DNA from 3 places in the Paenibacillus sp. R14(2021) genome. Region 3 is predicted to be linked to each of the others. Evidence: riboswitches for the same ligand, from Rfam matches in the RefSeq annotation. Region 3 holds a riboswitch; each other region holds the start of a gene.
What was found. Region 3 has a riboswitch for ZMP and ZTP ahead of KXU80_RS17865 (DJ-1/PfpI family protein). Riboswitches for the same ligand answer to the same signal wherever they lie in the genome.

Region 1: it holds a riboswitch for ZMP and ZTP, as region 3 does, so the genes downstream of both, KXU80_RS14620 (bifunctional 5,10-methylenetetrahydrofolate dehydrogenase/5,10-methenyltetrahydrofolate cyclohydrolase) here and KXU80_RS17865 (DJ-1/PfpI family protein) in region 3, are expected to answer to the same signal.
Region 2: it holds a riboswitch for ZMP and ZTP, as region 3 does, so the genes downstream of both, rpiB (ribose 5-phosphate isomerase B) here and KXU80_RS17865 (DJ-1/PfpI family protein) in region 3, are expected to answer to the same signal.

Annotation. Positions count from the first base shown of each region.
Region 1 covers NZ_CP080269.1:3,128,709-3,135,546, reverse strand. The annotation lists gene KXU80_RS14645 (GNAT family N-acetyltransferase) at 1-306, shown strand, start outside; gene KXU80_RS14640 (ABC transporter substrate-binding protein) at 427-1,785, shown strand; gene KXU80_RS14635 (zinc-dependent alcohol dehydrogenase) at 1,846-2,883, shown strand; gene KXU80_RS14630 (phosphoesterase) at 2,930-3,442, shown strand; gene coaD (pantetheine-phosphate adenylyltransferase) at 3,439-3,915, shown strand; ZMP/ZTP riboswitch at 4,003-4,082, shown strand; gene KXU80_RS14620 (bifunctional 5,10-methylenetetrahydrofolate dehydrogenase/5,10-methenyltetrahydrofolate cyclohydrolase) at 4,148-4,996, shown strand; gene KXU80_RS14615 (S-layer homology domain-containing protein) at 5,459-6,838, shown strand, end outside.
Region 2 covers NZ_CP080269.1:3,718,019-3,724,856, forward strand. The annotation lists gene KXU80_RS17295 (hybrid sensor histidine kinase/response regulator) at 1-950, opposite strand, end outside; gene glyA (serine hydroxymethyltransferase) at 1,121-2,368, opposite strand; gene KXU80_RS17305 (TIGR01440 family protein) at 2,407-2,988, opposite strand; gene rpiB (ribose 5-phosphate isomerase B) at 3,025-3,492, opposite strand; ZMP/ZTP riboswitch at 3,611-3,693, opposite strand; gene KXU80_RS17315 (low molecular weight protein arginine phosphatase) at 3,768-4,343, opposite strand; gene KXU80_RS17320 (manganese efflux pump MntP) at 4,371-4,931, opposite strand; gene KXU80_RS17325 (L-threonylcarbamoyladenylate synthase) at 5,156-6,256, opposite strand; gene KXU80_RS17330 (MDR family MFS transporter) at 6,571-6,838, shown strand, end outside.
Region 3 covers NZ_CP080269.1:3,841,463-3,848,300, reverse strand. The annotation lists gene KXU80_RS17875 (methyl-accepting chemotaxis protein) at 140-1,921, shown strand; gene KXU80_RS17870 (diguanylate cyclase domain-containing protein) at 2,128-3,951, shown strand; ZMP/ZTP riboswitch at 3,998-4,076, shown strand; gene KXU80_RS17865 (DJ-1/PfpI family protein) at 4,146-4,727, shown strand; gene rlmN (dual-specificity RNA methyltransferase RlmN) at 4,948-6,009, shown strand; gene KXU80_RS17855 (hypothetical protein) at 6,093-6,356, shown strand; gene greA (transcription elongation factor GreA) at 6,549-6,838, shown strand, end outside.

The DNA of each region.
Region 1 (6,838 bases), 710 kb from region 3:
AAGGAAACGGGGGCCTTCATTGGCTGGGTATGCACAGGGCCGAAAGACGAGCTTCCGCTGCCGAACCGTGAAATCGTCTATGGCATCTCAGGCGCGCATTGCGGACACGGCTATGCTACGCAAGCGGCGGCAGGGCTCATCCGCTACCTGTTCAACCAATGCGGGGTAGAGGTGCTGAACGCCGTCGCATTGCCGGCGAACGCGGCGTCCAATCGGGTGCTTGCGAAATGCGGCTTCAGCCTGGTTGGCAGCATTGAGATCGATGGCGAACTGCATCTGCAATATAAGCTGACGAGCGCAAAATAACTTCACCAGCTCGACGCTCGCGGACGTGAAGATAGGTCTGTGTAAATCAAGCCGTCAAAGGCTAAAAAGGGGCCAACGGCATGTCGATACATCCTATCAACAGAAGCGAATGGACAGGACATGAACGGGGCGAAGAGGGGATTCTCTATTAAAGCAACAAGTATGCTCAGAAGAGCGGCACTGGCCGCCGTCCTCGCGATGGCGGTTGAAACGGTTACCTCCTGCCAGAATCCGTTCAACAGTACGCCGCAGGAAGAAGCCGCGCATGAAGGGCACGAGGAGATTCAGCTTGAATTCTGGAACGTAGGCTTGGACGGTTCGACGGACAACACGAAGGACGTGAGTGCCGACAGCGCGCTGTATCGGTACGTGGACAAGTTCGAGAAGGAAAATCCCGGCGTAGTCGTACATGTGGTGAATTTACAAGCGGATCAAATTACGACGCTGCTTAAAGCGGCGCGTGCCTCCAAGAAAGGCCCTGACCTGATCGGGCAGCGGGCCGGGGGGGCGACGAATGATTTTCAAGATATTTTAACGCCGCTTGACCGGTATTTGACAGCAGAAGAGAAAGGTTCATACAGGGGCCTTGATATAGGGCGAGTGAATTTTCAGCCGAACGGACGTATTCAGGCGCTGCCGTATAACATAACGACCTATAACATTTTCTATAATAAAGCCGTGTTCGCGAAAGCAGGGTTTATGAAGACGCCGGTAATTAAGACATGGAACGACTTCTTGGCGTTGTGCGCGGAGCTGAAGGCGAAGGGGATTATGCCCCTCTTCGTCGGGGAGCAAGAGGGCTATACGGCGGCTTGGATGACGAGCGAATTTATGCTGGATATGCTCGGGCCTAAAGGGCTCTCGAAGCTGTACGCGCAGGGCTTGAAATTCAGCAGCCCTTCATTCAAGCAGGCCATTCGAACATGGAAGCAGGTGTACGACGACAAGTACACGAACCCCGACTATGTGACGCTGAGCAGCGAAGAAGCCATGCGGAAGTTTGGCGATAGCGGGGCGGCGATGACGATCAACGGCAGCTGGACGATCAACGACTTGATCAGTCAGCTGGGCGGCAATTTAGGCACGATGCAGATCCCGGCGATCAGCAAAAATGCTCCATTTGGGGACTATCTAGTTTCCCAGCCCGGTGCTAACATTAGTGTATCTGTATTCACCAAGCATACGGATCTAGCGGTTAAATTCGTTGAATTCATCACGAGCGGTGAATTTCAAATGGAATACTACAAGGACACGGGCGACATCCCCGCGAATACGAAGGCGGATCTCACCAAGATCGACAATGCCATCACCCAAGAGTCGTTGTCTTGGATCAACAAGGGCTGGACGAGTCTCGGCTTCGATACGCTTATTCCGGGGGAAGCAAGCAGCGAGTTCTACCGATTGGCATCGGCGGTTCTCTACGGGCGGGTAAGCGTAGACGAACTGGCATCAAGCATCGACAGCAAAATCAAGCCCTGACATCGAAGCGAAGCAGCCTTGGCAAAGGGCGACGTTAGAAGCGGAGAGGAGATTATGCAGATGCAGGCACTCATGTACGAAGGTCCTAAAGTCATGCAAATCCGGGAAGTCGGTCTTCCCGCCGCAGGAGAAGACGACATCGTGATCCGGGTCGCGTACTCCGGCATATGCGGTTCGGAGCTGAGCGGATACCTGGGCAAAAACACACTGCGCAAGCCGCCGATGATCTTCGGCCACGAATTCTCCGGCACGATTGCCGCCATTGGCGGCCGGGCGGAGGCGGGCGGCAGGTGGCGCATCGGTCAGCGCGTCACCGCGAACCCGCTCGTTACCTGCGGGCATTGCGAGCCCTGCCTTAGCGGCAGGCAGCAGCTGTGCTTGTCGCGCCAATTATTGTCCGCGGCGCTGCCTGGCAGCAACGCGGAATACGTGAAGCTTCCGGCCGCGTTCGTCTATGCGCTGCCGGATGAGGTGACCCTCCGGCAGGCCGCCATGACGGAGCCTGCCGCCTGTGCGATTCGCGCAGCGGAGCTTGCTGCGCCCAAACCGGCCGATACGGTGCTCATCCTCGGGATGGGCCCGATCGGCCTGCTTGCGCTGCAAGCCGTGCAGCAATACGGCGTGCGAGAGATTATTGTCGTCGATATGAACGAGGATCGCCTCGGTATTGCCCGCGCGCTGGGCGCGAAGCATCTGATCTGTCCCTCGGCCGTCGATACGCTGGAGGAAGTGAAGCGTCTGACGGGCGGAGCAGGCGTTAACGCTGCAATCGACGCCGTTGGCGCAGGCTTAACGCGCAAGCAGGCTGTGCTGGCCTGCAAAGGCGGCGGACGCACCGTATTCACGGGCCTGCACGAGGAAGAATCCGTGCTGCCGGTCAATATTGCGATACGCAGCGAGGTGTCGATGACCGGCGCGTTTGCCTATTCGTCCTTGAATTTTCAAACGGCGCTGAAGTGGATCGCGGAAGGCCGGATGGGGCTGTCCGAAGGGGTCGTGGAAGCGCCCCTGCACGAAGGCGGGTACTGGTTCGAGAAGCTGCTCAATCAACCGGGTCATGTCTCGAAGGTGCTGCTTGTTCCGGGAGGCACGTCCTAATACCGGGGCAGATGAATCCGATTACGTAGGGAGAGGTGGTCTCACGATGCAGAAGGTGTTTTTCATATCCGACCATCACTTTGGTCATCAAGCAATCATTGACTTCGAATCGAGGCCGTTCGCGCATGCGGAGGAGATGAACGAGTCGATGATCGAGAAGTGGAATGCGGTCGTCGGCAAAGAGGACAAAGTGTTTCATTTGGGCGACTTTTCATTCTTGAACCGAGAGCGGACGAAGGCGATCGTGGAGCGGCTGAACGGTTATAAGCATCTTATTCTCGGCAACCATGACCGCGGCCGTTCACGCAGCTGGTGGCTGGATGTCGGCTTCGATGAAGTGAGCGAGCATCCGATCATCTACAAGGATTTCTTCTTTCTCTCGCATGAGCCGATGTATATGAACAAGCATATGCCGTACGTGAACGTACACGGCCATATTCATGGGCAGAAGTATGCGGGCATCAACTATTTCAACGCCTGCGTGGAGCATTGGGACTATACGCCGCTTACCTTCGAGCAAATTCGCGATGCCGTCGTACCGAGCGAGGAACAGGCATGAGAGTTGTTTACGCAGGAAGCTTCGATCCCATTACACTGGGGCATATCTCGGTCATCGAGCGGGCGGGAAGCCTGTTTGAAGAGGTGCATGTCATTATCGCGAACAATCGGGGCAAAAAGCATGATTTCGATATCGCGCAGCGAACGGAGCTCGTGCAGCTATCCGTGTCGGGTATGGACAATGTGCGAGTTGTTCCGTACGAAGGCATCGTGGCCGATTACGTGAACGCGAATGACGTCAAGGCCGTCATTCGCGGCATCCGCAACTCCACGGATCTCGAATACGAGCTGCAGCTGGAGCAATATATGCGCTGCACGACCAAAGCGGATACCGTCTACCTCTCGCCGTACACGAAGGACATTCAGACGAGCAGCTCGCTCGTGCGGATGTTTATCCAATCGAACAAGATCGAGCAGGCCGAGGCCTATATGCATCCGGATGCGTATGCGAAGATGGTGACATATACGGTGTAGCGTCTGGCAAGCCCCGCTTATGCCGGAAGAAGCGGATAGATCGGGATTGATAGTCGGTCCTCCGCAGGACTATAATAATCGATAGAGGTAAGCGAGTGTGACTGGCGTAACGCGGGGAACCGCGGGGGAGCACATCGTTCATACGGCCGTACGCCTGGGCAGAGGTAAGGGGAGATCCCCTTGCCTCTTTCTGTTTTCTTGAGACCATCTCATTCTGGAAGGATGAACGAACATGGTAAACGGGGAAAAGTTGAATTTGGACGGCAATGCCGTTGCAGACAGCATTAAGCTTCAGTTGGAGGAACGCATCAAGCAGCTGAAGGAGCGCGGCATTACGCCCTGCCTGGCGACGATTCTGGTCGGGGATGATCCTTCGTCGGCGACTTACGTGCGAATGAAAGGCAATGCGTGCAAGCGGCTCGGGATTACGTCCATGCGCGTCGAGCTGCCTGCAAGCACATCAACGGAAACGCTGATCGCCGCCATTCGGGGGCTGAACGAGGATCGTTCCGTGCACGGCATCCTGCTGCAGCATCCCGTTCCGCACCACATCGACGAGCGCGCGGCGTTCGAGGCGATCGCGATCGAGAAGGACGTGGACGGCGTAACGGCGCTCGGCTATGCGCAGAACGCGTTCGGATTCGCGGATTATCCGTCGTGCACGCCTGCGGCCATAATGGCGATTCTGGCATATTACAAGCTGCCCGTTCGGGGCAAGCATGCCGTTGTTATCGGCAGGAGCCCCATCCTCGGCAAGCCGGTGTCGGCCATGCTGCTGAATGCGGATGCGACGGTCACGACCTGCCATTCGCGAACCTCGAACTTGGCCGCGATGGTGCGCCTGGCGGATATCGTCGTCGCGGCCGTCGGCAAGCCGAAATTCGTGCAGGGCGACTGGATCAAGCCCGGCGCGGTCGTGATTGATGCCGGGTATAACCCCGGGAATGTCGGCGATGCGGATTATGAGGCTTGCTTGGCGAAGGCTAGTGCCATCACCCCGGTTCCCGCGGGCGTCGGACCGGTTACGATTGCGATGCTGCTCAAGCACACGGTGCATGCGGCGGAGAAGTTCGGGGGTTGAGAAGGACTTTGCAGAATGGCTGTACAGCCTCGACATTACAATCTACGGAGGCTTTGAATTCAGCCTATGAACGACGATCAAAACGTTGTTTCTTAGCCAGAAAGCAATAGATGAGAGGCGAGGGGGTTCCCCTTGCCTCTTTCTGCTTATCAGGCACGGAGAGGAGGTAATCTTACGTCAATATGTGATAAATTATGACATAATGTTGTATCCAAATACCTAAAATAGGGGTTGAAACTAGTTCTATGGCAGTTAAATGATAAGTTTTAGCAAAGAAATGATTGATAAATGGAAAATGTTCGGGTATTATCTAGCTGAGTAAAGATTCAGAAAATTAAGTGTTTTGTGTGTAATTTAATTAAATATACTTATCTTCTTGTAGGTAGGACGGAAGTTCTTTTGGGTATATATGAACCTTTCTTTGAAAAGGGTTACATATAAAATTGATTTAGGAGGAAAGTCATGCATCATCGGAAGGTTGTCAGAAAAGCTCTATCATTATCGCTAGTATTAGCCGTACTCATTAGTTCGTTGTTCGGCAGCATGGCTTCTGCCTCGCCAAGCACGAGTATCGGCGTCGAGCCGGGAACCGCGCATGAACAACCGGCCGTCCAGAATGCAGCGGCTGCGCAGTTCGATACGCTGACGCCAAGCGAGACAAATGTTGCTTTCGCCTTATCGGAGGGAAGCCATCCGGTGACGGTCGAAGCGAAGTACAAGGATGGTTCGGCGAAAGACGTGACAACGCAAGGCGTCTGGATGTCTATGAATCCCGCCGTCGCCGTTGTCAACCGGGGCGTCATTACGGCCAAAGCGGCCGGAACGACGGAAGTGCGCCTCAATCTCGGCGACGCCGTCGTCAACGTTCCTGTTACGATCACCGCGGGCGCCGGAGCGCCGGAAGCGGCAGAGCCTTTGGAACCGACGCTTGTCACATACCTGCTGTCCACGTTGAACGTGTTCGTCGAGGCGGACACGAACTATCCGCTTCATCTGCATGGAACGTTCACGGACGGGTCAACGCGGGATATTACGGCCGATGCCGTCTGGAGCACGGACGATGCCGAGGTAGCGACCGTGTCACACGGCATGATCAAGGGCATTAAGGGCGGCGCTTCGACATTCATCCGCGTGAAATACGGCAGCATGCCGACGCTGTCGATCGCGGTCACCGTTCAGAAGGACCCGATTCCGTTTCAGTTGTTCGGTCTTCTGATGTCGGAAGACGTGCTGAAGATCATGGAGACCGACGTGCCGCATAAGATCTACGCGGACCTGGAATATCCCGATCAGGATCGTTACGAGGTGACGAATCTGGGCAAATGGTATTCGAAAGACGAATCCATTGCTACGGTAGACCAGAACGGCGTTATTACGCCGGTCGGCAAAGGCATGACCTATATTTATTTCGAGTATAAGTATACAGCGCCGTCCGGCACGGAAGGCGAAGACGGCTACGACGACGGCCTGCTCGTCAATGCCGTGCAGGTATTCGTCGGCGGACCGTTCAAGCTGGAGCGGTTTACGCCGGACATGATGGCGCAATTGGAGCTCGACACTCCTGTTTCGCTCCCGCCTCGGAGCTATCAGGAAATTACGATCATGGGCGTTTACTCCGAGGATCCTCGGACAGGCCAAAACTATAACGCCGATGACGTCACGGGCGATATTGAATGGACCGTAGCGGATAAGTCCATCGCGACCATCAACGATTCCGGCCGCATTTTTGCAGGCGGCAAGGAAGGCACGACGACCATTACGGGCCATTATTTAGCACTCGAACCCTTCACGTTCAACGTGACGGTAACGAAGGCAGCCGCCGCCAACAAGGTGCTGAATTTG
Region 2 (6,838 bases), 120 kb from region 3:
ATTTCGCTGTAGCCGATGATGGCGTTAAGCGGCGTACGCAGCTCGTGGCTCATGTTGGCCAGAAACTGGCTCTTGACCCGATTGGCTTCGATCGCTTCGTCATGCGCCCTCTCCAGCTGTGCGGTGCGCTCCGTAACAAGCTCCTCGAGGTTATCGTTCAGCTGCCTTAATTCTAGGTTGATCATGTAAATCTCATTGCTCTTCTCCTGAATCTCATTGTCTTTATACGAGAAGCGATTGGAGATGTAGATCCCAAGCAGCGACATGCCAAGCGTGAACAAGGTGCCGCCCGAGATGAAATACGCCAGCCATTTCTGCTCCAGCATTTGACCGGAGGCCATACCCATCTTGGTTCCCATATGAAAGCTGGCGGCCAGCATCCCCGTATAATGCATACCGACGACGGCGGCTCCCATAATTAAACCGCTTCCAATTTTCTTCCAGACGTCTCCTATGCCGCCTTCCTTACGGAAGTAGAACGACAGCCAAAGCGCTGCGTTGGAGGCGGCAATCGCGATCACGATGGATAGCGCAAAATATAACGGATCATAGGTGATATCGACCTGCATCGCCGCCATCCCGATATAATGCATCGCCGAGATACCGGCCGCGAGCAGAAACCCACCGGAGAGGAGCTGGCGAAGACCGAACCGGCTGCCGCCGACAATATGCAGCGCAGCGAACGATGCGGCTATTGCCACCAGCACCGATATGAATACAAGCCATAGATTATAGGCGACTGGAACAGTGAACGACAGCGCCAGCATTCCGACAAAATGCATCGACCAAATGCCCATGCCCATGGCAACCGCGCCGAACAAGAGCCACAGCCAGCGATTCCTTCCCCTGGAGGTGCTGATTCTCCCCGCCAAATCGAGAACGGTATAGGAGGCGACGACGGCTACAAGATAAGAGAAAATTACCAATACGGAATCGTACGAACCGTGCATGTGGTCCAATTCATATCCCTCATTTATGTTGATAGTGTCTTAAATTTACCACAATAAGGTTGATAATTATATCGAGATTTGTCGAAAATGATCTGATTTTCGGACAGAAAAAAACTGCCTGCACCGTCGTCAGACGGATGCAGGCAGTTTGATGAACGGGGAACCGATGATTAATACGTCATGCCCGGATACAGCGGATACTGTGATACGAGATCGCTGACCATGCCGCGCGCTTTCTCAAGCACCGCTTCGTCCTTCGGATTCTTAAGCGTCATGGCGATAACTTCCGCAATGGTCGCCATCGCTTCCACGCCCAAGCCGCGCGAAGTCGCCGCAGGCGTACCGATGCGGATACCGCTTGTAATGAACGGGCTTGTTGGGTCAAACGGAATCGCGTTCTTGTTGACCGTGATTTGAACGGAATCCAGCACATGCTCCGCGTCTTTGCCTGTGATGTTCAGGTTGCGAAGATCGATCAGCATGAGATGGTTGTCCGTGCCGCCGGAGACGATGTTGATGCCTTTGGCAATCAGGGCGTCAGCAAGCGCTTTGGCGTTGTCCACGACGTTCTTGCCGTATGTTTTGAAAGAAGGCTGCAGCGCTTCGCCGAATGCAACGGCTTTGGCCGCGATGATGTGCATTAACGGACCGCCTTGGGAGCCCGGGAATACGGCTTTGTCGATCGCCGCTGCCCATGCTTTGCGGCACAGGATCATACCGCCGCGAGGTCCGCGAAGCGTCTTGTGCGTTGTCGTCGTAACGAAGTGCGCGTGAGGCACTGGGCTTGGGTGAAGACCTGCAGCAACCAAACCTGCGATATGCGCCATATCGACGAAGAACAGCGCGCCTACGTCGTCAGCGATTTTACCGAGCGCTTCGAAATCGATGATGCGCGGGTAAGCCGACGCGCCTGCGACGATCATGCGCGGACGGTGTTTGAACGCCAGCTTGCGCACTTCTTCATAATCGATCGTGAACGTGTTTTCGTTTACGCCGTAAGAAACGAAGTTATATAGAATACCGGAAGCGTTAACCGGGCTGCCGTGCGTCAAGTGACCGCCGTGCGCGAGGTTCATGCCCAGAACGGTATCGCCAGGGTTCAATGCTGCCAAGTATACAGCCATGTTCGCTTGTGCACCGGAGTGGGGCTGAACGTTCGCGTGCTCGGCACCGAATAGTTCTTTCGCACGATTGCGCGCGATATCTTCAGCGATGTCGACATGCTCGCAGCCGCCATAGTAACGTTTGCCCGGGTAGCCTTCCGCGTATTTGTTCGTCAGTACCGAACCCATTGCTTCAAGTACAGCCTCGGATACGATGTTCTCGGATGCAATCAGCTCGATGTTGTCGCGTTGGCGCTGCAGCTCAAGGCCAAGTGCTTTCAAGATTTCCGGATCTTGCTTACGTAGGTTTTCCATGTTCGTATATCCTCCTTAAAATAATTAACGTAGTGGATTTAATCGCAGGAGCCTGTGACGGCTTCTTGCTCCGTTTGTCGCGCGTAAACCGCACGTTCTCCGCCGATCAGCTTAGGACGGGCGTACGCCATCGTCAGATGCGCCTCGCCGATGGAACGAATGGAAGGACGGACCGGAACGGCCACGCGCTTCAAATGCATACCGATAAACGTGTCGCCGATGTCAATTCCCGCATGCGCCTGTACCGTCTCAGTCAGGCATGCGTCCTGCAAATGATTGAATGCGTAAGCTGCCATCGAGCCGCCCGCCCTGCGCACGGGAACAGCGGAGACAAGCTCCAGCCCGTAACGCTCCGCGGCATCCCTTTCCATGACGAGTGCCCGGTTCAAATGCTCGCAGCACTGAAATACGGGGTAGAACGCAAGTTCGCGCCGCACGGCTTCAACGCCGGCATAAATCGCTTCCGCCGTCTCCATCGTGCCGGAGGTCCCAATTCTCTGCCCCAGCACTTCGCTCGTCGATACGCCGATGACCAGCAGCTGACCCGCGCGGAGGCCCGAGACGTCCGCGAGCTCGCGGACCACGGTCTCCACATCGCGGGACAGCCGCGACAATTCCATTGCCGCTCCTCTATCGCTCACTTGTGGATCCGCTCCTTATTCCGTTTTAGACGCATGCGCGTACTTGTCCTCGATCGCCTTCACTTTGTTCAGGCGGCCCACATGGCGCTCGCTGTTCGAGAACGGCGTTTCGAGCCAGATGCGGATGATCTCCTGCGCAACGCCTGGCCCGATCACGCGCTCGCCCATCGCGAGCACGTTCGTGTCGTTATGCTCCCGCGTCGCCTGCGCCGAGAACAGATCGTGAACGAGCGCGCAGCGGATGCCGGCGACCTTGTTTGCCGCAATCGACATCCCGATGCCGGTGCCGCAAATCAGGATGCCGCGGTCGGCCTCTCCCTTCACAACATGATCGCATACCGGCATCGCGTAATCCGGATAGTCGACCGACACATTGCAATCGCAGCCGAGATCAATGATCTCATGGCCGAGCGACTGTATATAAGGCACCACGATTTCCTTGAGGCTGTAGCCTCCGTGGTCTGCTCCGATGGCGATTTTCATATTCCATATACCTCCCAATGAGACCGCACGCTGGCGGAAAATGTCGAATCACAATGGTTTTAGTATACCTGATTTCGCCGTAAAAGACGAAAAAAGAGCAAGCATGCTTACGCACGCTGCTCTTTGCCCAGGCGACCGGCCGTATGATCCGATGCTCCACCGTGGTTGGACCCACTTTCGTCGCCAGTTACATCGGAAACCGTCTTTAGTTGCTTTTATCATAACGGATCGCGGCGGCAAAATCAATCCAAAACCGCGATTCCCGCATGCCCTTTTCAACGCTGCAAACGATCAAGCAGCTTGATCAGCGCCTTCTCGATTTCGTCCGCGCTTTGCTCGTAGACATGCAGCGGCCCTCCGAACGGATCCGCGATATCGAAGCTCGGAATACCGCCCTCCAGCTCTAACAGCCTTGCGCGTTCCGCGCTCGTCAGCTGGCCGCCGAGCGCCTGCTTCATCTGCCAATCCGTATAGAGGCTCTCGAGCTCCGCGATCTGCTGCAGAAGCTCTTCGTCGCGGTTGACGAACTCCAGCAGCGTGTAGGTCTTATCCACCGCGCCCGGAAATCGCTGCAGCAGATTGCGTTTATGGCCTGCCGTCATCGTCAGGATCAAATCCGCCCAGGTAACGGAGCCATTCTCAAGCGCAGTGGAACCATTGTTATGTTTAATGTCCCGGCGAAGCAGCGCCGTCTGCGCGTGCGCCGATACAGGAAGACCGTCGACCGTGGAAACGCCCGCGGAACGAACCTCCAGCGCCAAGCCGCGTTTCTGCGCAAGCGACCGAAGCATGGCCTCCGCCATCGGAGAACGGCACGTATTGCCGGTACAGACGAATAAGATTCGTTTCATGCGTGATTCCCTCCTCTAGCTTGGCTGTCAAAATAAGATTAAAAGACCGAAGGTGAGCAGAATGACGCCCCCGACCGCCTCGCCATACTCGCCGAGGCTGGAACGGACGCGGCGGCCGATCAACAGTCCTATGATAGACATGAGGCCGCCGGCAAAGCCGAACAAGAGCACGGCCAGCAGCATATCGACGGCGAACATCCCAAGCGAGATGCCGACCGAGAACGAATCAATACTGACGCTGAGCGCGAAGATCAGCATCCCCCACGAGCTGCGGTGATTGATGGACTGGGCGGCTTCCCCGCGAAGCGAGCTGTAGATCATATGGCCGCCGAGCAGAAGCAATAAGCCTCCAGCCGCCGAGGTTGCCACGCTCCCGAGCAGGGCCCCGACGTAGTTACCCATAAAGATGCCCATCAGCGGCATAATGATGTGAAAAATTGCAATAATGGCGCTCAGCTTGAGAATTTCCAGCATCCGTATGCCTTTGAGCCCGATACCCACGCCAAGGGAAAAAGCATCCATGCCGAGCGCTACCGCGATAATGATCAGCGTAAGCAGCTGCCCGGTATCCATGCCCGCCTCCAACATTCCACTCACTCCTTGTCCGCTATCTCCTCCAAGCATATGCGGACAAGATTGGAAAGATGACCCAGAGGCGGGACAAGGCGGCTGGGCTGGGAGACGCCGAAGTGCGAGGGAATGGCCCCCCCCGGCGGTTTGCGCTCAGGGCAGCATTGCAGGCACGCGATTGCGGCGCATCAGCCTGAGCCTCGGATGCGCGGGCGGCCCAGGCGGGCGAGGTCTGCCGCCCGCTAGACCTCGATGACCGCGTGGCCGGCGGCTTTGGCCAAGCGGTTCATCAGCGCGTGCCCGATGCCTTGCTCGGGGCACGTCTCGGCCCAGATGCGCTGAATGCCCTGCGCATCGAACTCGCGCAGCGAGGCGTATAAGCCGTGCGCGACGGAATCAAGCCGCGCGAGGCTGCCGACGACGAGCACGCAGTCGGCGTCGTACCGAGCGGCATGCTCGGCGAAGGCGAGCACGCCCGTGCGCTCGCCGTTCTTGCGCGCCTCGCGGACCTGCGCCCCGATCCAGGCGGAGACCGCTTCGGCGTCGCCTTTGACCAGCTGCATGAGCCCTTGCGGCGCGTAATGCGCGTATTTCATGCCGGGCGAGCGGGGCGCTTGCGCGTCTGCCGCGTTCGAGCTGCTCTCCGGCGCGGCAACCGCGTCGTAGACGACCTCAGCGCCTGCTTCCCGCAGGGCTTCAGCGGTGACCCCGCCCGGACGCAGCATGCGAACCGTTCCGCCGTCCACGATCTCGACGACGGTGGATTCCAAGCCGACACCCGCTGCCCCGCCGTCGACGATGCCGTCGATGCGGCCGTCCAGATCGTCGCGTACATGCGAAGCCAGCGTTGGGCTCGGGCGGCCCGAACGGTTCGCGCTCGGCGCGGCGAGCGGGCAGCCCGACGCCGCAATCAGCGCAAGCGCGACGGGATGCGCGGGCATCCGCACCGCAACGGTGTCCAGCCCGGCGGTCACACGCGGCGATACCGCCCCGGGCTTCACCGGCAGCACGAACGTGAGCGGCCCCGGCCAGAAGCGGTCCATGAGCCGTCCGGCCAGCTGCGCGGCAGCTTCGGTTGCGAGCGGCTCCGTCAATTCCGCGAGCTGCGCACGGTCCGCGATATGAACGATAAGCGGATTGTCGGACGGCCTGCCCTTAGCCTCGAAAATCCGTTCCACCGCTTCCGTGCGCCGCGCGTCTGCTCCCAGACCGTACACGGTTTCCGTCGGAAAGGCTACGGTTCCGCCAGACTTAAGCCGTTCCGCTGCGGGCTTCAACTGCTCGCGATCCGGCGAATGGCTGTCTACATGCCAATTGGTTGTGTTTCGTACAGGTATCTTCATCGCTTCACTTCTCTGCTTCCCCGGCTTCTGCAAAAATTTGCGTCGTTTTTAATTTCTATTATAGCATACGCCATCCAGCATGAAACGAAGCCGCAGCCGCCTATCCTTGCAGCAAACGCCGATTGCGCGGCATCGCCAGCAATTCCACGAAAAACCAAGCTCTGCCCCCGTGTATGCGGTTAAATTGAGCCCAGCGGCCCGCTGTCACGATTCGCTTGCATTGACGGCGGGAGGCCGCAGCAGTATGATTTCATTTGTCCCTTTTTATTATGTCAATATAGACATATAGTAAATTTGAACGGAGGCTTACTTCTATGCAATCGTCCGAACCACAGAAGCAGATCCGCATTTTGCCGATCATGATTGCCGTTTTCTTCGGCAGCTTCGTGTCGGTCCTTAATGTCAGTACGATCAATATCGCGATTCCCGTGCTCACGAATCAATTCCACACGGAGCTAAGTACCGTGCAGTGGACACTCACCGGCTTCCTGCTCGCCATGGGCACGTTCGCCCCGATTACCGGGTATTTCGGCGAAAGGTTCAGCTATAAGCGGCTGTTTATTTTCGCGATGTCCGGGTTCA
Region 3 (6,838 bases):
CGGTCATGAACGCCATCAGTCGAAATCCGTCACGATACGGCTTTATTCGACAAAATCCGCTTACATAATTGACCATAAAACCAAATTGGGGTATGTTTCTAGTAAGATCGAACTATTATCGGAGGTGCTTCAAGCTATCATGTCAGTCGTTCAGCGGGTCAAGAAATCCAAATCATCAGTAGGCTATTTTCGCTCCTTAGCCTTCCGAATTTCACTCATTGCAGGGACCTGTTACTTGGTTCTATGCGTGTTGCTTACAACGATCTCCTATCAGGAGCAGAAGAAACAAGTCTTGGAAGAGCTGATGGGTCTGGAGAGCATGTTCCATTCGCCTCTGATGCTGGAGCTGGACGAGATCGACAAGTCGAAGACGGAGCTTAAGAAGAACCCCACGGCATATACCTCCGTCCCGGAGGTCATCCATGTTCAAGAAGAGATGGACCGCGCATCGGCTTCCGACCTGATCGAGAACGCGTATCTGTTCTATCCCGAGTGGATCAAGGATAAGGGAGAGCCGGCGCTGCTTAATTTATTGTCGAATTCCGAGCTCTACGCGGATGAGAAGCCTGCGGAGCCTTATGTGCCCCAGCCGGAGCTGCTGGCCGCGCTGGAGCAGGCGGAGAAGGAAGGCGTCGGACGTACGGTGGCCTACAAGGACGATTTCGGCAAATGGATCAGCGTTGTCAGCGCGATCAAGGATCGTAAAGGCGAATTGATTGCGTTCGCTGGCTTGGATTTCAGCTACGAGACCATTACCAAAACGTTAACTAAAGCATTAAACCGCAGTATCATTATTGGTTTTGCCGCGGCGCTTGCCGGCATTACGATTATTTTCTGGTCGACGCGGTTCTTCCTTCGTCCGCTAAGACGGATCAACGCGCTGGCAGAAGCGGCAGCGGACGGAGATCTCTCCGGCAAGGTTAACATCCGCTCGCGAGATGAGATCGGCCTGCTGGGCCAGTACTTCAACCATATGACCGGTAATTTGCGCACGCTCATTGAACATATCGCGGCTACATCCCGCCAAGTTTCGGCAGCCTCCGAGACGCTGCAAGCCGGCGCGCAAAACTCCGTGCATGCGCTGGCATCCATTACCGGTGCCATGGAGCAGCTGTCCGACCGTTCGGCGAAGCAGTACCAGGGGACGCAGGAAAGCAGCCGCGCCATGGAGGAAATGGCAATCGGTATCGGACGCGTTGCGGAATCGGCCGGGTATGCCTCGGATGCTTCGAGCGATGCCAGGCAGCGAGCTGGTGAAGGCAACGATCAGATGCAGGTCAATATGAACCAAATCACGGGCGTTATGAGCACGGTGAAGCAGACGGTCGAAGCCATCGAACGGCTGCGCGCCATGTCCGTGGAAATCGGCGAAGTGACGAATTTGATCGCGAACGTAACGAAGCAGACGAATCTTCTTGCGTTGAACGCTTCTATCGAGGCGGTAAGAGCAGGCGAGCACGGCAGGGGCTTCGCCGTCGTATCGGGCGAGATTCGTAATTTGGCTGAGCAGTCGAAGCTGTCGGCCGAGCGTATTGCCGAGCTCATCGAGCGCGTGCAGCACGAGACGCAGGCGGCCGTCGTCGCCATTGACCAAGGCTTAGGCGAGGTCTTCGCCATGAAGCAGGTGGCCGAGCAGACCGACGACACGTTCCAGCATCTGTCACAGACGGTGCAAAAGGTCGCGGATCAGATGATGGATGTCTATTCCGTCTCCGAGCAGATGTCGGCGAGCTCCGAGGAAGTTTCGGCTTCCATTGCGGAGCTCGCCGAGCTGTCCAGGCAAACGTCGGAGCTGGCCGGGGAAATTTCCACCGCCGCCGAAGGCCAGCAGGATGCCATGTCCAAAGTATCGCATACGGCGGACGAGCTGAGCTTGATGTCGAGCGAGCTGCAGCAGGCGGTAACGCGCTTCAAAGTATAGTGTGACGAAATAGAAAGTGCCTGCCCTTGCGGGGCGGGCACTTTCTATTAGGTTAAGGCAGGATGAACGAAATGCGTACACGACCGGTCGCGGCCAGCTGTGCGATGATCGGATGCTCCCCGTTTTCCTTCTAATCACTACGGAAAAGGTTTTATTATGCTTATGTCGAATGATGTCAGTATTGGAACAAGGTCAGGGAGGTTTACATGAACAACCAGCAAGCCGCCGCAACCCCGGCGTATACGTTATTCACCTTGCAAGCAAGCCCTTCTCAGCGCCGATTCGCCTTCATCATCGGCGCAATCGTGGCTGCGATTACGTTGGCCGGCGCGCCGTACGCGCATTTGCGCTTCCCGCGTACCGGGACGCTTCAGCCTGCGCTGTTCGCCGCGGTGATCTGCTTCGAGCTGATCACCGTATTCGTGCTGTACAGCCAGTTCCGGGTATGCCGTGCGCCGTCCATTCTGGTGCTCGCTGCCGGCTACCTGTACTCGGCCGGCATGGCCACCGCGTATTTGCTCACATTTCCGGGCACACTGGAGCACCGGCCGCCCTTGTGGCATGCGGAGCAGCAGGTACCGGAATATCTCTATGCCTTCTGGCATGCGGGATTCCCGATCGCCATTCTGCTGCACGTATTCATCGAGAAGAAATACGGCGGAATGGCCTTCAGCCCGCGTCAAGGGCGAAACTGGACGGCGCTGGTGTTCGGCGGCACCTTGCTGCTTGTCGCGCTTATTACGACGGGGGTCATTCGTGCTCAGCGCAGCTTGCCCGTGGTGATGGACCACGGCAGAATAACGCCGTTCTTCCTGTTCGCGATCTGCCTGCCGGTGCTGCTGATCAGCTTGGCGGCACTCATCGCCTACTTCCGGTCGACGAGAGGCAGCACGGTAACGGCGTCATGGCTATGCGTGGCGCTGCTTGCAACGTTGCTGGATGTCGGCATTGTCCTGTGCGGCGGCGAGCGGTTCAGCCTGGGGTGGTACATTTCTAAGATGGATACGTTCGTATGCGCCAACATCGTGCTCGCGGGCATGATATATGAATTTACCAAAATGTATTACCGAATGACGGAGCTTTACAATCAGGTTACCGACAGCGAAAGCCGGTTCAAGAAACTCTTCGTCCAGAGCCGGATCGCCGAGCAGAAGATTGCCGAGCAGAATAAAATCATCGAGCGGATGCTGGAGTCCGGACACGAAGCGATTGCAATGTGCGATGAAGAGGGCAGGGTGCTGTTCGCGAACCAACGGTTCGCGGACATGTTCGGCCGCACGCTTGCAGCGGGGCAGCAACTGGCGGATTACTGCCGGGACCTGCGGGTTTCTTACGGTACGTTGGACAGGCGAATAGAAGCGTATTTCGAGCAGCGGCTGCCACCGTTTCGGGAGCGTGCCGCGTTTCAGCTGGAGGGCGGTGCGGCGCGTTATTATGAATGCTACGTCAGTCCGATCGCGAGCGAGGACGGACAGCTCCTCCACGGGCATTTGTTCATGTTCAGCGACCGAACGGATGAGGAGCGCAAGGCGCATTACGACGATTTGACGGGGCTGCCGAACCGGCGATATATCTCCCAGCGCATACAAGAGGCTGTAAATCGCGGGAGGGAAGAGAACGTCCCGTTCGCGGTGTTCTTCATGGATCTGGATGGCTTCAAGCGCGTGAACGATACGCTGGGGCACGAGATGGGCGACCGCCTGCTGCAGGAGACCGCCGTTATTCTTCGGGACTGCGTCGGTACGTACGGCATAAGCGCGCGATGGGCGGGCGACGAGTTTGTCGTGCTGATCGAAGAGGCTGCGGATACTCAGCTTCTAGATAGCATGGCACGCGCTATTATTGCGGCAATGGGCCAGCTCGATCGGATAAACGGACAGCGAATCAACGTGTCGGCGAGCATCGGCATTGCGGTCTTCCCGCAGGACGGCGGGGATGCAGCAGCTATTCTACAGCGTGCGGATCAGGCCATGTACGAGGCGAAGACAAGGGGCAAGAACGATTGCTGGTTTTATGCAGACTGCGTATAGCAGCTCTTGTATATCCAGTGGAATGGATGTAAAATAATAGAAAATTCAACCTGCGTGTGACTGGCGTAAACATGGATAACCATGAGGGAGCACGCAGCAAACGGCCGTACGCCTGGGCAAAAGTATGCGATTCTCATGAATCGGATGCTTTTTTGATTTCTCTATATGATGCATGGAGAGGGCAGGTGTCGAGGATGAAGCTGGCTTATGTGTTGTTTGACGGGTTCACGCTGCTGGATTTTTCAGGTTTCCAGGAAGCGATAACATGGATGAGGGTCCTGGGCGCCGATGCGGACATGATCTGGCATTATTGCGCGGATCAGTCCCGAATAACGGATGACCGCGGCATGTCGATCAGCATTTCGCATGTAAAGCCGGATCTGTCGGGTTATGATTTGGTCTTTGTGCCCGGCGGCATGCCGACGCGCAGATTGCAGTACGACGAAGGCTTCCTGTCCTGGCTTCGAACGGCCCGGGAAGCGGAGATGAAGGTGTCTGTCTGCACAGGGGCTCTGCTGCTGGGGGCAGCGGGATTACTGCAGGGGAAGCGGGCCACGACGAACGCTTCTGCCTATGAGCTGCTTCAGCCTTACTGCGCCGAGGTCGTCAAGGAACGCTTCGTGCGGGACGGCGACGTATTTACGGGCGGCGGTGTCTCGGCATCGATCGACCTCGGTCTGTATGTCGTCGAGTCGCTGACGGACAGAGATTTCACCCGCCGGGTGCAGGAGCAGATGCATTACCCGTATTATTCCGGCGCATCCGCCATAGGATGAAAGGAAGCCCTTGGGCCGGCACTGCCGCCGGTTCAAGGGTTTTCTGCCGTGGGAGGACGGGGCTGCGGAAGGCGGATGGGCGTTAATAGGAAAAACGAGGCGTTATCGTCGGCGGGCCGCCCATTTGGCAAAAAGTGTTCCACCCTTGTTTTCCTGCTTGAATTTTGGGAAAATGATTGGAGGTAACGAGAGACGTTGGTTAGTGAAAAGAGGATCAGGTATGAACAAACCTTCTATATACGGAATGACGCGGGAACAGCTGAGCGGTTGGATGCTGGAGAACGGACACAAGGGGTCTAGAGCCTTGCAGGTGTGGGAGTGGCTCTATCGGAAGCGGGTCACGGCATTCGAAGCGATGACCGATGTGAATGCAGCAAGTCTTGCGCTGCTCGCAGAGCACTATACGTTCGTGACGATGACCGAGCATACCAAACAGGAATCCTCGGACGGGACCGTGAAGTTTCTGTTTAAGCTGCAGGACGGCAATCTCATTGAAACGGTACTGATGCGGCATAAGTTTGGCTTGTCCGTCTGCGTAACCACGCAGGTGGGCTGCAATATCGGATGCAGCTTCTGCGCGAGCGGTCTGCTCAGCAAGAGCCGTGACTTGTCTGCGGGCGAAATCGCCGAGCAAATCATGAAGGTGCAGCTGTATTTGGATGCTGCCGGCCAAGGAGAACGGGTCAGCCATGTGGTTGTTATGGGCATCGGCGAACCGTTCGATAATTTTGAGAACCTCGTCGACTTCCTTGACGTAATCAAGGATCACAAGGGGCTGGCGATCGGCGCCAAGCATATCACGGTATCAACAAGCGGCTTGGCCGACAAGATTATTGCATTCACGGACCGGAATTTAGGCGTCAACCTGGCGATCTCGCTTCATGCGCCGAACAACGAGCTGCGCACGCGGATTATGAAGATCAACCGGGCGATTCCAATCGAGAAACTAATGGCGGCGATCGATTATTACATCAGCAAGAACAAGCGCCGCATAACGCTGGAATACATTTTGCTGCGGGGCGTTAACGACGCCGGCGAGCAGGCGCTGGAGCTTGCAGAGCTGATCGGCGGCCGCCGGCCGAACGTCAATGTGAATCTAATTCCGTACAATCCTGTTGATGAACACAGTCAATACCAGCGAAGTGAACAGGAATCGATTAAAGGCTTCTACGACACGCTCAAGAAACAAGGTGTGAGCGTAAGCGTACGGTTGGAGCATGGAACCGATATCGATGCAGCCTGCGGGCAGCTGCGGAGTAAACAAATGAAAGCTTCCGGGTAACCGGTCAGCTGCCCAAACCGAATTGAATCTCTCAGAATAAGATATTCTAGTTACTTATTAGTGAGAGGGATGATAGCGGGGATATGGCAAAGACAAAGGCAATGAACCGGGAAAATCAGGTCTATTCCAATCGCGTGGTTCGCTCGGAGTTCGATCGGAACTGGGATTCTTACGTCATCCGTTCGGGGTACTTCGTGTACGAAGCCAAACGTACGGGCGCCTCGGTGACCGTGCTGCTCTCGACAGGCGCGTCGAAGCTGCTTACGTTCAGGAAAGGCGGCAAGGTGTGGGTCGGCAGCGGCGGCGTGAGCCATTACAGCAAGACGCATGTGGCGATCGATATCTAATGTGAGGAAGCGTCATATCTAGCAGGAATGATGAGACATCTGGATGCAGATGTCTTTTTGCTGTTCGGCCTTATAGGGCAGGACGCTTTGGTTAAGACTATTTTGATGGGGTAAATGTTGGGATTACTCGGACAAACCGCCCGAAATGGGTTAAGATAGAGGCATCACAAGGAACGGGAGCGGTAACGATATATGTCGAAGAACGAAGAAGTGGTATTGACCAAAGAAGGGTTCGCTAAATTGCAGGAGGAACTCGACGATCTCAAATACGTCAAACGCAAGGAGCTGGCGGCACGGATCAAGCTTGCGATCAGCTACGGCGACTTGAAGGAGAACAGCGAATACCATTCAGCCAAGGAGGATCAGGCGTTCCTCGAAACGCGTGTCCTTGTGCTTGAGAAAATGCTGGCCACTGCGCGCGTCGTGGAAGCTACCGACCAAAGCAATGTTGGCATCGGCGCTTCGGTCGTCCTGCACGATGT